DNA from 2 places in the Streptomyces tuirus genome. Region 2 is predicted to be linked to the other one. Evidence: riboswitches for the same ligand, from Rfam matches in the RefSeq annotation. Region 2 holds a riboswitch; the other holds the start of a gene.

Region 1 (6,383 bases), 3.6 Mb from region 2:
CTCGAAGGTCCGGGTGACCCGGCACGTAGGCCGTCGCGTCATGCCGATGACCATGGAGGTCACCGAGTACGACCCGCCGCACAGCTGGGGCATGCGCGGCGTCGACGGCCCCGTCCGGGCCCACGTGCACGGCGAGGTCGAGCCCTACGACGAGGGCCGCCGCTCCCACGTCACGATCGACATCGACTTCGAGGGCCACGGCATGGGCAAGGTCCTGGTCCCGCTCGTCGTACGCCCCCAGGTCCGCAAGGAACTCCCGCGCAACGAGCACCTCCTCAAGGACCGGCTGGAGCACACGGGCAAGTAGGACGCCCCGCGCCCCGACGGCACCGGCAAGGACACACACCGCTACAGCAGCTTGACTCACTCATCAAGGCTCCGCCGGCCTTACGTGAGCGGAAAGCCCCAACGAAGCGCCTCGTTCTCGATTTCTATTTGCTCCTGATCCAATTCGGCCTTCCGGGCGGGATCGAGATTCTGGACGTTCAGCATGGCTTGCACGGAGGCGTAGCGGATTCTTGCCTTCTTGCGTCGGCTCACGAGTTCCAGATTCACGAGGATCCACTCGAAGAACGCCGAGAGCAGGACTGCGATGAGTGGAGCCAGGTACAGAAATACTTTGCCCGCGATCTCGTCCTGGTAGCTCTCGCCCACAAAGGCGGCCAGGCCGACGCCGGCGCCGGCCCCGGCGAGCGACGCCTTGAGGGCGTCAGCGTTGAACGGTGTGGGAACGGCTGGTCCAGTCTGAGTAATGCCGGTCCGTTGTGGGGGAATCGTCACGAATCACGTCCCGCGGGCTTGCTGTCGTACCCATTCAGGAATTCATCAAACCGGGCTGCCTCGCTTGCGTCGGCCAGGTCGAGGTTCACGGAATGAGCATCGCGGCCCTTCACCTCGAAGGTTACTTTGTGGCTGGCGATGTCGACTTGCACGGAGTTCAACCGGCGTAACTGCAGCAGTTGCCTGAATGCGCGCCAGCCGACCGGAATGAACGTGGCAATTACGGCGGCCAAGACGCCAGCGACTTCAGCTTCCACCGACCGACCTCCCCCTGATTCAGCGTGGCTCCCGCATTCGCGCAAGCATCAACTGACCAGCATACCTACCCAGTTGAGCAGTGGCAGTCACTTCCAACTGGTCATTCAGCGTGTCTCTGCGACAGGCGTCCCCCGATGGATCTCCAGCGGACCCAGCACGCGAGTCGCCGGCGGCAGCCAGACCTCCTGGGCCGACCCTGGGCCGTCCGAGGCCGGCCGACGCTGACGGACGGCACCCGCAGGTGACCGCCCCCACCCCACTCCGGCCTGGGCTACCGGAGTTGATCTGCGACACTGGGAGGGTTATGCCTGCACCCGGAGAACTCACATTCGTAGCCCCCCGCGGAGCCAAGAAGCCGCCGCGGCATCTTGCCGATCTCACTCCTGCCGAGCGCAAGGAGGCCGTGGTCGCTGTCGGGGAGAAGCCGTTTCGTGCCAAGCAGCTCTCGCAGCACTACTTCGCGCGGTACGCGCATGATCCGGAGCAGTGGACGGACATTCCGGCCGGTGCCCGGGGGAAGCTGCGGGAGGCGCTGCTGCCCGAGCTGATGACCGTCGTGCGGCATCTGTCGACCGACGAGGGCACCACCCGCAAGACACTGTGGCGGCTGTTCGACGGGACGCTCGTCGAGTCCGTGCTGATGCGCTACCCGGACCGGGTGACCATGTGCATCAGCTCGCAGGCCGGGTGTGGAATGAACTGTCCGTTCTGCGCCACCGGGCAGGCAGGGCTGGACCGGAATCTGTCCACCGCCGAGATCGTGCACCAGATCGTGGACGGCATGCGGGCGCTGCGGGACGGGGAAGTGCCCGGAGGCCCGGCACGGCTCAGCAACATCGTCTTCATGGGCATGGGCGAGCCGCTCGCCAACTACAACCGGGTCGCCGGCGCCATCCGGCGGCTCACCGACCCCGAGCCCGACGGTGTGGGCCTCTCGCAGCGCGGCATCACCGTCTCGACGGTCGGGCTCGTCCCGGCCATCCACCGGTTCTCCGACGAGGGCTTCAAGTGCCGCCTCGCCATCTCGCTGCACGCGCCCGACGACGAGCTGCGCGACACCCTCGTGCCGGTGAACACGCGCTGGAAGGTCCGCGAGGTACTGGACGCCGGCTTCGAGTACAGCGCCAAGTCGGGGCGGCGGCTGTCCATCGAGTACGCGCTGATCCGGGACATCAACGACCAGGCCTGGCGAGGTGACCGGCTCGGCCGGATGCTCAAGGGTAGGCCCGTACACGTCAACCTCATCCCGCTGAACCCGACGCCCGGGTCGAAGTGGACCGCATCCCGGCCCGAGGACGAGAAGGCGTTCGTGGAGGCCATCGCCGCCCATGGTGTGCCGGTGACGATCCGGGACACCCGTGGTCAGGAGATCGACGGGGCGTGTGGTCAGCTCGCGGCCACCGAACGGTAGTCTGACCGTCGTACGTACATCTGCATATTCCGACAGGGGAGCGCCACAGCGCTGAGAGTGCGGCACACGGCCGCAGACCCTCCGAACCTGGCCCAGGTCATTCTGGGTAGGGAGATCGGTCACCACTCGAGCTGTTGCGCCCTGCCCGGGACCGCGGAAGTCCCGGGCAGGGCCGCGTCTTCTCCTGGTCACTCCAGGAGGAATCCAGTGAGCAACCACAAGAAGCGGCTGACGGCCGTCGTCGTCGGGCTCGGCATGGCCGGCGCGCTCGCCGCGTGCGGATCGTCCGACGGCGGTCAGGGGTCCGGCGACTCCAAGACCGTGACGCTCGTCAGCCACGACTCGTGGGCCGCCTCCAAGGACGTCATCGCGGCCTTCGAGAAGCAGTCCGGCTACAAGGTCGACGTCCTGAAGGACGGCGACGCCGGGCAGGCCGTGAACAAGGCCATCCTGACCAAGGACAATCCGCAGGGCGACGTCTTCTTCGGCGTCGACAACACCCTGCTCTCGCGGGCGCTCGACAACGGCCTGTTCCAGCCGTACGAGCCGAAGGGCTCCGACCAGATCAAGGCCGAGTACCGCGTCGACCAGGACAAGCACCGGGTCACGCCCATCGACACCGGCGACATCTGCGTCAACTACGACAAGAAGTACTTCGCCGACCACAAGCTCGAGCCGCCGAAGAGCTTCGACGACCTGGTCGAGCCCCGGTACAAGAACCTGCTGGTGACCGAGAACGCCTCCGCTTCCTCCCCCGGCCTCGGCTTCCTGCTCGGCACCGCCGCGAAGTACGGGGACGACGGCTGGGAGGGCTACTGGAAGAAGCTCAAGGCCAACGGCGTGAAGGTCGTCGACGGCTGGGAGCAGGCCTACAACGAGGAGTTCTCCGGATCGGCCGGCGGCAAGAAGGCCAAGGGCGACCGGCCGCTCGTCGTGTCGTACGCCTCCTCGCCGCCCGCCGAGGTCGTCTTCGCCGACCCGAAGCCGGGCACGGCACCGACCGGGGTCGCCGAGGGCACCTGCTTCCGGCAGGTCGAGTACGCGGGGCTGCTCGCCAACGCCGGGAACAGCAAGGGCGGCAAGGCCCTCCTCGACTTCCTCGTCAGCAGGAAGTTCCAGGAGGACATGCCGCTCAACATGTTCGTGTACCCGGTGACCGAGGGCGTCCAGGTGCCGCCGGAGTTCGTGAAGTACGGGCCGCAGGCGAAGGACCCGGAGACCATGGACCCGGCGAAGATCGCCGGCCACCGTGACCAGTGGGTCAAGTCGTGGACCTCGCTCGTACTGAAGTAGCCGCCCGGCGGCGGGGCGCGGCGGCGCGGTTCGGCCTGCTGGCCGCGCCCGTCGCGTTCTTCGCGGTCTTCTTCGCCTACCCCGTCGCCGCGATCGTCGCGCGCGGCCTGAAGACCGACGGCACCTGGCACCTCGGGCGGATCACGGAGGTGCTCGCCCAGTCCGATGTCCGGCACGTCCTGTGGTTCACCACCTGGCAGGCGCTGGTCTCCACTGCGCTCACGCTGCTGGTCGCGCTCCCCGGCGCGTACGTCTTCGCGCGCTTCGAGTTCCCGGGCAAGCAGGTCCTGCGGGCGGTCGTCACCGTCCCGTTCGTGCTGCCGACGGTCGTCGTCGGTACGGCGTTCCTCGCGCTGGTCGGGCGGGGCGGGCTGCTCGACGAGCTGTGGGGCCTGCGCCTGGACACCACGGTGTGGGCGATCCTGCTCGCGCACGTCTTCTTCAACTACGCGGTCGTCGTCCGGACCGTCGGGGGGCTCTGGGCGCAGCTCGACCCGCGGCAGGAGGAGGCCGCGCGGATGCTCGGGGCGTCCCAGCTGAAGGCCTGGCGGCAGGTCACCCTGCCCGCCCTCGCCCCGGCCGTGGCCGCCGCCGCGCTGATGGTCTTCCTGTTCACCTTCACCAGCTTCGGTGTCGTGCAGATCCTCGGCGGGCCCACCTTCTCCACCCTGGAGGTGGAGATCTACCGGCAGACCTCGGAGATCTTCGACCTGTCCACCGCGGCCGTGCTGACGATGATCCAGTTCGTCGCGGTCGGCGCGATCCTCGCCGTGCACGCCTGGACCGTGCGGCGGCGGGAGACCGCGCTGCGGCTGGTGGACGCGTCCGTGACCGCGCGCCGGCCGCGCGGAGCGGGACAGTGGGCCCTGCTGGGCGGGGTGCTCGTCACCGTCGCCGTGCTGCTCGTGCTGCCGCTCGCCGTACTGGTGCAGCGGTCCCTGGACGCGCCCGGCTTCGGCTACTACCGGGCGCTGACCAGCGAGGACGGGGGAGTGTTCCTGGTCCCGCCGATCGAGGCGATCGGCAACTCCCTGTCGTACGCCGTCGCCGCCACGCTCATCGCCGTGCTGATCGGCGGGCTCGCCGCGGTCGCGCTCACCCGCCGGGACGCCGGGCGGTTCGTGCGCGGCTTCGACGCGCTGCTGATGCTGCCGCTCGGGGTGTCCGCGGTGACCGTCGGCTTCGGGTTCCTGATCTCCCTCGACGAGCCGCCACTGGACCTCAGGTCCTCCTGGATCCTGGTGCCCCTCGCGCAGGCGCTGGTCGGGGTGCCGTTCGTCGTACGGACCATGCTGCCCGTGCTGCGGGCCGTGGACGTGCGGCTGCGGGAGGCGGCCTCGGTGCTCGGGGCCTCGCCCTGGCGGGTGTGGCGGGAGGTGGATCTGCCGATGGTGAGGCGGGCGCTGCTGATCGCCGCCGGGTTCGCCTTCGCCGTGTCCCTCGGGGAGTTCGGGGCGACGGTGTTCATCGCACGGCCCGACCGACCGACGCTGCCGGTGGCCGTGGCCCGGCTGCTCGGGCGGCCCGGGGACCTCAACTACGGCCAGGCGATGGCCCTTTCGACGATTCTGATGGTGGTGTGCGCCGTGGCCCTGCTGGTGCTGGAGAGGCTCCGCACGGACCGGACGGGGGAGTTCTGATGCTGCTGGCCCTGCGGGACGCGACGGTCCGCTTCGGCGGCCGGGCCGTGCTGGACGCCGTCGATCTGGAGGTCGCCGAGCACGAGATCGTGTGCGTGCTCGGACCCAGCGGCAGCGGCAAGTCGACCCTGTTGCGGGCGGTCGCCGGACTGCAACCCCTCGACTGCGGGCGGGTGTCGCTCGACGGGCACGACCAGGCGGGCCTGCCGGCGCACCGGCGTGGAGTCGGGCTGATGTTCCAGGACCACCAGCTGTTCCCGCAGCGGGACGTGGGCGGCAACGTGGCCTTCGGACTGCGGATGCACGGCGAGCCGAAGCGGCGACAGGCCGAGCGGGTGCAGGAGTTGCTGGACCTCGTGGGGCTGCCGGGCGCGGGCCGCCGGGCCGTCGCCGCACTGTCCGGCGGGGAGCAGCAGCGAGTGGCACTGGCCCGGGCCCTCGCGCCCAGCCCCCGGCTGCTGATGCTGGACGAGCCGCTCGGACAGCTCGACCGGTCGCTGCGGGAGCGTCTGGTCGTCGAACTGAAGGAACTGTTCGGCCGGTTGGGCACGACCGTGCTCGCCGTGACACACGACCAGGGAGAGGCCTTCGCGCTGGCCGACCGGGTCGTGGTGATGCGGGACGGGCGCATCGCCCAGACCGGTACGCCCCTCGATGTGTGGCAGCGGCCCGCCGACGCCTTCGTCGCCCGCTTCCTCGGCTTCGAGAACGTGGTCGAGGCGACGGTGGGCACCGAGGCCGCGGACACGCCGTGGGGCAAGGTGCCGGTGCCCGAGGACGCCCCGCAGGGCACCCGGACCCTGCTGGTGCGGCCCGCCGGGGTGCGCCTGGTGCCCGCCGACGCGGGCCTGCGCTGCACCGTGGCCGCGCGCACCTTCCGGGGCACCCATGTCACCGTGCACCTCCAGCCCCCGGACGCCCCGCGCCTGGAGGCGGCGTGCGCGCTGCGGGACGCGCCGGAGACGGGGGACGAGGTCGGCGTGGAGTTCGACGCGGCCGAA
Region 2 (6,383 bases):
GCCGGGCTTGGTGGGGGTCGGCCAGCACGGGCCGGTGCAGAAGTAGTCCACGCCCGGCTGGACGGCGGCCGCGGCGGCCTCGGACTCGGCGTGGGTGGAACGGCCGATCAGGACGTCGTCGCCGAGGATCGCGCGGGCCGCGGGGACCGGGAGGTCGCCCTGGCCGAGGTGCAGGACGTCGGCGCCGGCGGCGTGGGCGACGTCCGCCCGGTCGTTGACCGCGAGCAGCTTGCCGTGCCGGGCACAGGCGTCGGCGAAGACGGCCAGGTGCTCCAGCTCCTCACCGGCCTCCATGCCCTTGTCCCGCAGCTGCACGATGTCGACGCCGCCGGACAGCGCGGCGTCGAGGAAGTCCCCGAGGTCGCCCTGCCGCTTGCGCGCGTCGGTGCAGAGGTAGACCCGGGCGTCGGCGAGCTGGGCCCGTGCGGTGGCGGCTGCGGTGCCGGTCATGCGTGTCCCCCCAGGGTGTTCGGTGGCGTGCGGATGCGGACGCGGGAGCATCCCTGCGCTGCCGCGAACGCCTCGGGCACCTTACGCCTGCCCCGGGCGGGAACCGGGCGCGAGTCAACCCCGGGCCGCGGCCCGCTGGGCCACGGCCCCCACATCGGGCGGTCGTTCGGGTCCGGCCCCGCTCACACGGCTCCGGACGATTGTCCCGTCGCGGCCGGGGTCAGACGGCGAGCGCCTGGGCGCGGCGCTTCACCTCCGTGCCGCGATTCTCGCTGAGCGCCTGCGCGGGGGTGCCGGGCAGGCTGTCGTCCGGGGTGAAGAGCCACTCCAGCATCTCCTCGTCCGTGAAGCCGTCGTCCCGCAGGAGCGTCAGGGTCCCGGACAGGCCCTTGACGACCTTGTCCCCGTCGATGAAGGCGGCGGGGACGTGCAGCGCGCGGTTCTCACCACGGCGTACGGCGATGAGCTGGCCGTCCTTGACCAGCTGCCGCACACGCGTCACCTCGACGCCGAACTGTTCGGCGATGTCGGGGAGGGTGAGCCAGGCGGGGACGAGAGCATCGATCTTTGCGTCAATCTCGGTCACGGGATCCAGCCTGCCATGTACCACTGACAGTCGGAAGTCGGCTCGGTCCGGCCGGGCGGCCGTGCCCCTCCCCGTCGGCACCGCCCGGCGGCCCGCGACGGCCCGGGCGCCTACGCCGTGGCCGCCTTCAGGGGTCTGGCCGGATCCCTCAGCAGCACCGGGTTCATCGGGATGCCCGACTCGATCAGGCGGCGGCCCTGCGCCAGATCCCGGGGCCGGCCGACCGCGAGCAGCGCGACCAGCCGCTCCCCGCGCAGCCAGCACACCGTCCAGGCCGGTCCGGCGGGGTCGCCCCGCCACAGGGTCGTGTCCGCGTCCGCGTGGTGCCCGGCGTACTGGACGAACCGCCCGAACTGCTCGGACCAGAAGTACGGCACCGGGTCGTACACCGCCGGCACCTCCCCGGCGGCCCGGCCGACGATGTTCCGGGCCACCGTGCGCGGCCCCTGGAGGGCGTTGTCCCAGTGGTGGACCAGCAGCCGCTCGCCGTAGCGCCCGGAGGGGAAGGAGGCGCAGTCGCCGACCGCGTACACGTCCGCGGCGGTGGTGCGCAGGTGCTCGTCGGCCACGATCTCGTGGTGGGCGCCCAGCCGGACCCCGGAGCCGGCCAGCCAGGCCGTGGCGGGGCGGGCGCCGATGCCGACGACGACCGCGTCCGCGGGCAGCCGCGAGCCGTCGTCGAGGAGAACGGCGCCGGGCTCGACGTGCACCACGCGCGCGTGTGTGCGCAGGACCGCGCCCGCGTCGGCGTACCAGCCGGCCATCGGGGCGGCGACCTCGGCGGGCAGTGCTCCGGCGAGGGGCCGTGCGGCGGCCTCGACGACGGTCACCGCGCAGCCCGCCTCGCGTGCGGCCGTGGCGAACTCCGCGCCGATCCAGCCCGCGCCGACGACCACGATGTCGTGCCGGCGGGCCAGCACCGGCCGCAGCCGCTCGGCGTCGTCCAGGGTGCGCAGCAGATGCACGCCGGGCACGCCCTCCGCGCCCGGCAGCCGGACCGGTTCGGCTCCGGTCGCCACGACCAGGACGTCGTAGGGCACGGGCCCGTCCTCGGTGTCGAGCTCGTGGGCGGCGGGGCGCAGGCCCAGTACCTCGCAGCCGAGCCGCAGTTCGATGCCGAGGGCCTCGAAGTCGACGTCGAAGGCCGAGCCCTCGGACTTGCCGAGCAGGACGGCCTTGGACAACGGGGGCCGGTCGTAGGGCTGGTGGGGCTCGGCGCCGATCAGGACCACGTCCCCGGCGAAGCCCTGCTCGCGCAGAGCGACGGCGGTCTGCACCCCGGCCATGCCCGCGCCCGCCACGACGACGCGCCGCGGCGCGGACGAACCTGGTTGCTGCGTCTGCTCGCTCACCTGATCACCATAGACACCTGACGAATTGTCAGTCAGTGCTCATGCGCCGTGACCTGCTCCACAACGCTCGTGCCCGCGCCCCGCTGGGACTCCCACTCCCAGGTCTCCTCCAGCCGCACCCGCCCGTCGGGCAGCTCCACGACCGTCGAGACGCAGTGCCCCGAGGACGTGGTCCCGTCCCGCTTGAGCTGGACGTACCGGAAGTCCAGCCGGTCACCCTCCCGGGTACCCACGAGATGCCCGCGTACGACGTCACCGCCCGTGTACTCGGCCCAGATCTCGCCCTGCCGCTCGTGGTACGTGAACCGGGTGCGGGTGCCCACCTGACCGGGTGCCTGGTCGGCGACCGGGGCGAGGACGAGACCGTCGAGGGATCGGGCCATGGACGGAGGCTCCCTTACTGCGGGATACGGCATCGGGCTAGGGTGGCCAACGTAAAGCACTCGCGGGAGCCCGGACGCACCGGGCTGAGAGGGAGGCTGGCGGCCTCCGACCGTACGAACCTGATCCGGGTCATGCCGGCGAAGGGAGGGGCTGGACGCCCATGTCGCCTACATCCACATCCACGGCCGCGTCGTCAGACGTCCTGGTCATCGGGGGCGGGATCATCGGCCTGGTCACGGCCTGGCGGTCCGCGCAACGCGGGCTCACCACCGCCGTCGTGGACCCCGAGCCCGGCGGCGGAGCCGCACAGGTGGCGGCCGGCATGCTGGCCGCCGTCACGGAACTGCACTACGGCGAGCAGACCCTGCTCGGCCTGAACCTCGCCTCGGCCCGCCGCTACCCGGACTTCGCCGCCGAGCTCACCGAGCTGACCGGCCAGGACCTCGGCTACCGCCGCTGCGGCACGCTCGCCGTGGCGCTGGACGCCGACGACCGGGCCCACCTGCGCGAACTGCACGCCCTGCAGCAGCAGTCGGGCCTGGAGTCGCAGTGGCTGTCGGGGCGCGAGTGCCGGCGCCTGGAGCCGATGCTCGCGCCGGGCGTGCGCGGCGGGCTGCGGGTCGACGGCGATCACCAGATCGACCCGCGGCGGCTGGCCGGGGCGCTGGTCGCCGCGTGCGAGCGGGCGGGCGTGCTCTTCCACCGGACGTGGGCGGAGCGGCTGACCGTCGTCCGGGACCGGGCCGCGGGTGTCGTCCTGGCCGACGGGACCGAGGCCGCCGCCGGGCGGGTGGTGCTCGCCGGGGGCAGCCTCAGCGGGCGGCTCGCGGGCGTCCCGCGGGACGTGCTCCCTCCCGTGCGGCCGGTGAAGGGGCAGGTCCTGCGGCTGACCATGCCAAGGGGGCACGGGCCGTTCCTGAGCCGGACCGTGCGCGCGGTGGTGCGCGGCAGCCACGTCTACCTGGTGCCGCGCGCGAGCGGCGAGCTCGTAGTCGGGGCGACCAGCGAGGAGCTGGGCTGGGACACCACCGTGACCGCGGGCGGCGTGTACGAGCTGCTGCGGGACGCGCACGAGCTGGTCCCGGGCATCACCGAGCTGCCGCTCACCGAGACCCGGGCCGGGCTGCGGCCCGGCTCCCCCGACAACGCGCCGCTGCTGGGCCCGACCGGTCTGGAGGGGCTGCTGCTGGCCACCGGCCACTACCGCAACGGCGTCCTGCTGACGCCCGTGACCGGCGACACCATGGCGCACGTCCTGGCGACCGGCGAACTCCCCGAGGAGGCGCGCCCCTTCACGCCGAAGCGCTTCTCTCCCGCCACCGCACTCTCGGAGCGGCCCGCATGAACATCTCCGTCAACGGGGAGCCCCGGGACGTCCGGCCCGGCACGGCTCTCGACACCGTCGTGAGGTCGCTCACCGCCTCGCCCTCGGGCGTGGCCGCCGCCCTCAACGAAACCGTCGTCCCGCGCACGCAGTGGCCCGCCACGCCCCTGGCCGAGGGAGACCGCGTGGAAGTCCTCACCGCCGTCCAAGGAGGCTGACCATGGCCGACGATCCGTTCGTCCTCGGTGGTACGACGCTCAGCTCCCGTCTGATCATGGGCACGGGCGGGGCGCCCAGCCTGGACGTGCTGGAGCGCTCGCTCGTCGCCTCGGGGACGGATCTGACGACCGTCGCGATGCGCCGGGTGAACGCCTCGGTGCACGGCTCGGTGCTGTCCGTCCTGGACAAGCTGGGCATCCGGGTGCTGCCCAACACGGCGGGCTGTTTCACCGCCGGCGAGGCCGTCCTCACGGCCCGTCTGGCGCGCGAGGCCCTCGGCACCGACCTGGTCAAGCTGGAGGTCATCGCCGACGAGCGCACGCTGCTGCCGGATCCGATCGAGACACTGGAGGCGGCCGAGACCCTGGTCGACGACGGGTTCACGGTGCTGCCGTACACCAACGACGACCCGGTGCTGGCCCGGAAGCTGGAGGATGTGGGCTGCGCGGCGATCATGCCGCTGGGTTCGCCGATCGGCTCCGGTCTGGGGATCCGCAACCCGCACAACTTCCAGCTGATCGTGGAGCACGCGCGCGTGCCGGTGATCCTGGACGCCGGTGCCGGTACGGCCTCGGACGCGGCGCTGGCGATGGAGCTGGGGTGCGCGGGTGTGATGCTCGCCTCGGCGGTGACGCGGGCGCAGGAGCCGGTCCTGATGGCCGACGCGATGCGCCATGCCGTGGAGGCGGGGCGGCTGGCCTATCGGGCCGGGCGTATTCCCCGGCGGCACTTCGCGGAGGCGTCGTCGCCGCCGGAGGGAATGGCCGCCCTGGACCCGGAGCGGCCCGCTTTCCGGTAGGGGCCTGTTCCACACGTCACAGGTCGGCTGCAGTCCCGCCCCGAATTCGGGCAGGGCCGCGGGCTGTCGGTCGTGGCTCGTACACTCGCCTGCGTGGACACGACCCTTCAGGACCCCTTGGTCGGGCAGGTGCTCGACGGCCGGTATCGCATCGATTCGCGGATCGCGGTCGGCGGGATGGCCACGGTCTACCGGGCCGTGGACACCCGGCTCGACCGGGTCCTCGCGCTCAAGGTGATGCACCCCGCGCTCGCGGTCGACGCCTCGTTCGTCGAGCGGTTCATCCGCGAGGCGAAGTCCGTGGCCCGGCTGGCCCACCCGAACGTGGTGCAGGTCTTCGACCAGGGCACCGACGGCTCGTACGTGTACCTGGCGATGGAGTACGTCGCGGGCTGCACCCTGCGGGACGTGCTGCGCGAGCGCGGGGCCCTGCAGCCGCGCGCCGCCCTGGACATCCTGGAGCCGGTGCTGGCCGCGCTGGGCGCAGCGCACCGCGCCGGGTTCGTGCACCGCGACATGAAGCCCGAGAACGTCCTCATAGGGGACGACGGCCGGGTGAAGGTCGCCGACTTCGGGCTCGTCCGGGCCGTGGACACGGTGACTAACACCACCGGCACCGTCCTCGGCACGGTCTCCTACCTCGCCCCGGAGCAGATAGAGAACGGCACCGCCGATCCCCGCGTCGACGTGTACGCCTGCGGCGTGATGCTGTACGAGATGCTGACCGGCGACAAGCCGCACGACGGGGACTCCCCCGCCGTGATCCTCTACAAGCACCTGCACGAGGACGTGCCCCCGCCCTCCGCCGCCGTGCCCGGCATGGCGTACGAGCTGGACGAGATGGTGGCCTCGGCGACGGCCCGCACCCCGGCCGTCCGCCCCCACGACGCGGTGGCGCTGCTCGCACAGGTCCGTGACGGACGCGGCCGGCTGAGCGACGACCAGCTGGACGCGGTGCCGCCGCAGGCGCTCGCCGAGGACCACGACAACGGCGACGACCGGACGACCGTGATCCCGCGCGCCCTGACCACACCGCGCCCGCTGCCGGTCGACGAGGACGAGACCTCCGGGGCCGCCCTCAACCGCACCAGCCGCTTCGCGTCCCCGCCACCGCCCCCGCCGGCCCGGCGCCGCCCGGGCTCCCGGCGCGGCCCGGCGGCGATCGTCGTCGCCGTCCTGCTCGTGCTCGGCCTCGGCACCGGCATCTGGTACATCAACTCCGGCCAGTTCACCGAGGTCCCCCCGCTGCTGGCGAAGACCCAGGAGCAG

Evidence for each region. A riboswitch is a leader RNA that binds a small molecule or an ion and turns the genes downstream of it on or off. The one in region 2 is predicted to bind thiamine pyrophosphate.
Region 1: another riboswitch for thiamine pyrophosphate. It lies ahead of IGS69_RS25380 (thiamine ABC transporter substrate-binding protein); the one in region 2 lies ahead of thiO (glycine oxidase ThiO).

What each region holds. Positions count from the first base shown of each region.
Region 1 covers NZ_AP023439.1:5,490,099-5,496,481, forward strand. The annotation lists gene IGS69_RS25360 (SRPBCC family protein) at 1-307, shown strand, start outside; gene IGS69_RS25365 (hypothetical protein) at 388-780, opposite strand; gene IGS69_RS25370 (hypothetical protein) at 777-1,037, opposite strand; gene rlmN (23S rRNA (adenine(2503)-C(2))-methyltransferase RlmN) at 1,343-2,449, shown strand; TPP riboswitch at 2,474-2,580, shown strand; gene IGS69_RS25380 (thiamine ABC transporter substrate-binding protein) at 2,705-3,742, shown strand; gene IGS69_RS25385 (ABC transporter permease) at 3,781-5,382, shown strand; gene IGS69_RS25390 (ABC transporter ATP-binding protein) at 5,382-6,383, shown strand, end outside.
Region 2 covers NZ_AP023439.1:1,855,017-1,861,399, forward strand. The annotation lists gene thiE (thiamine phosphate synthase) at 1-450, opposite strand, end outside; gene IGS69_RS08590 (Rv2175c family DNA-binding protein) at 671-1,036, opposite strand; gene IGS69_RS08595 (NAD(P)/FAD-dependent oxidoreductase) at 1,147-2,388, opposite strand; gene IGS69_RS08600 (hypothetical protein) at 2,421-2,771, opposite strand; TPP riboswitch at 2,824-2,935, shown strand; gene thiO (glycine oxidase ThiO) at 2,933-4,117, shown strand; gene thiS (sulfur carrier protein ThiS) at 4,114-4,314, shown strand; gene IGS69_RS08615 (thiazole synthase) at 4,317-5,114, shown strand; gene pknB (Stk1 family PASTA domain-containing Ser/Thr kinase) at 5,208-6,383, shown strand, end outside.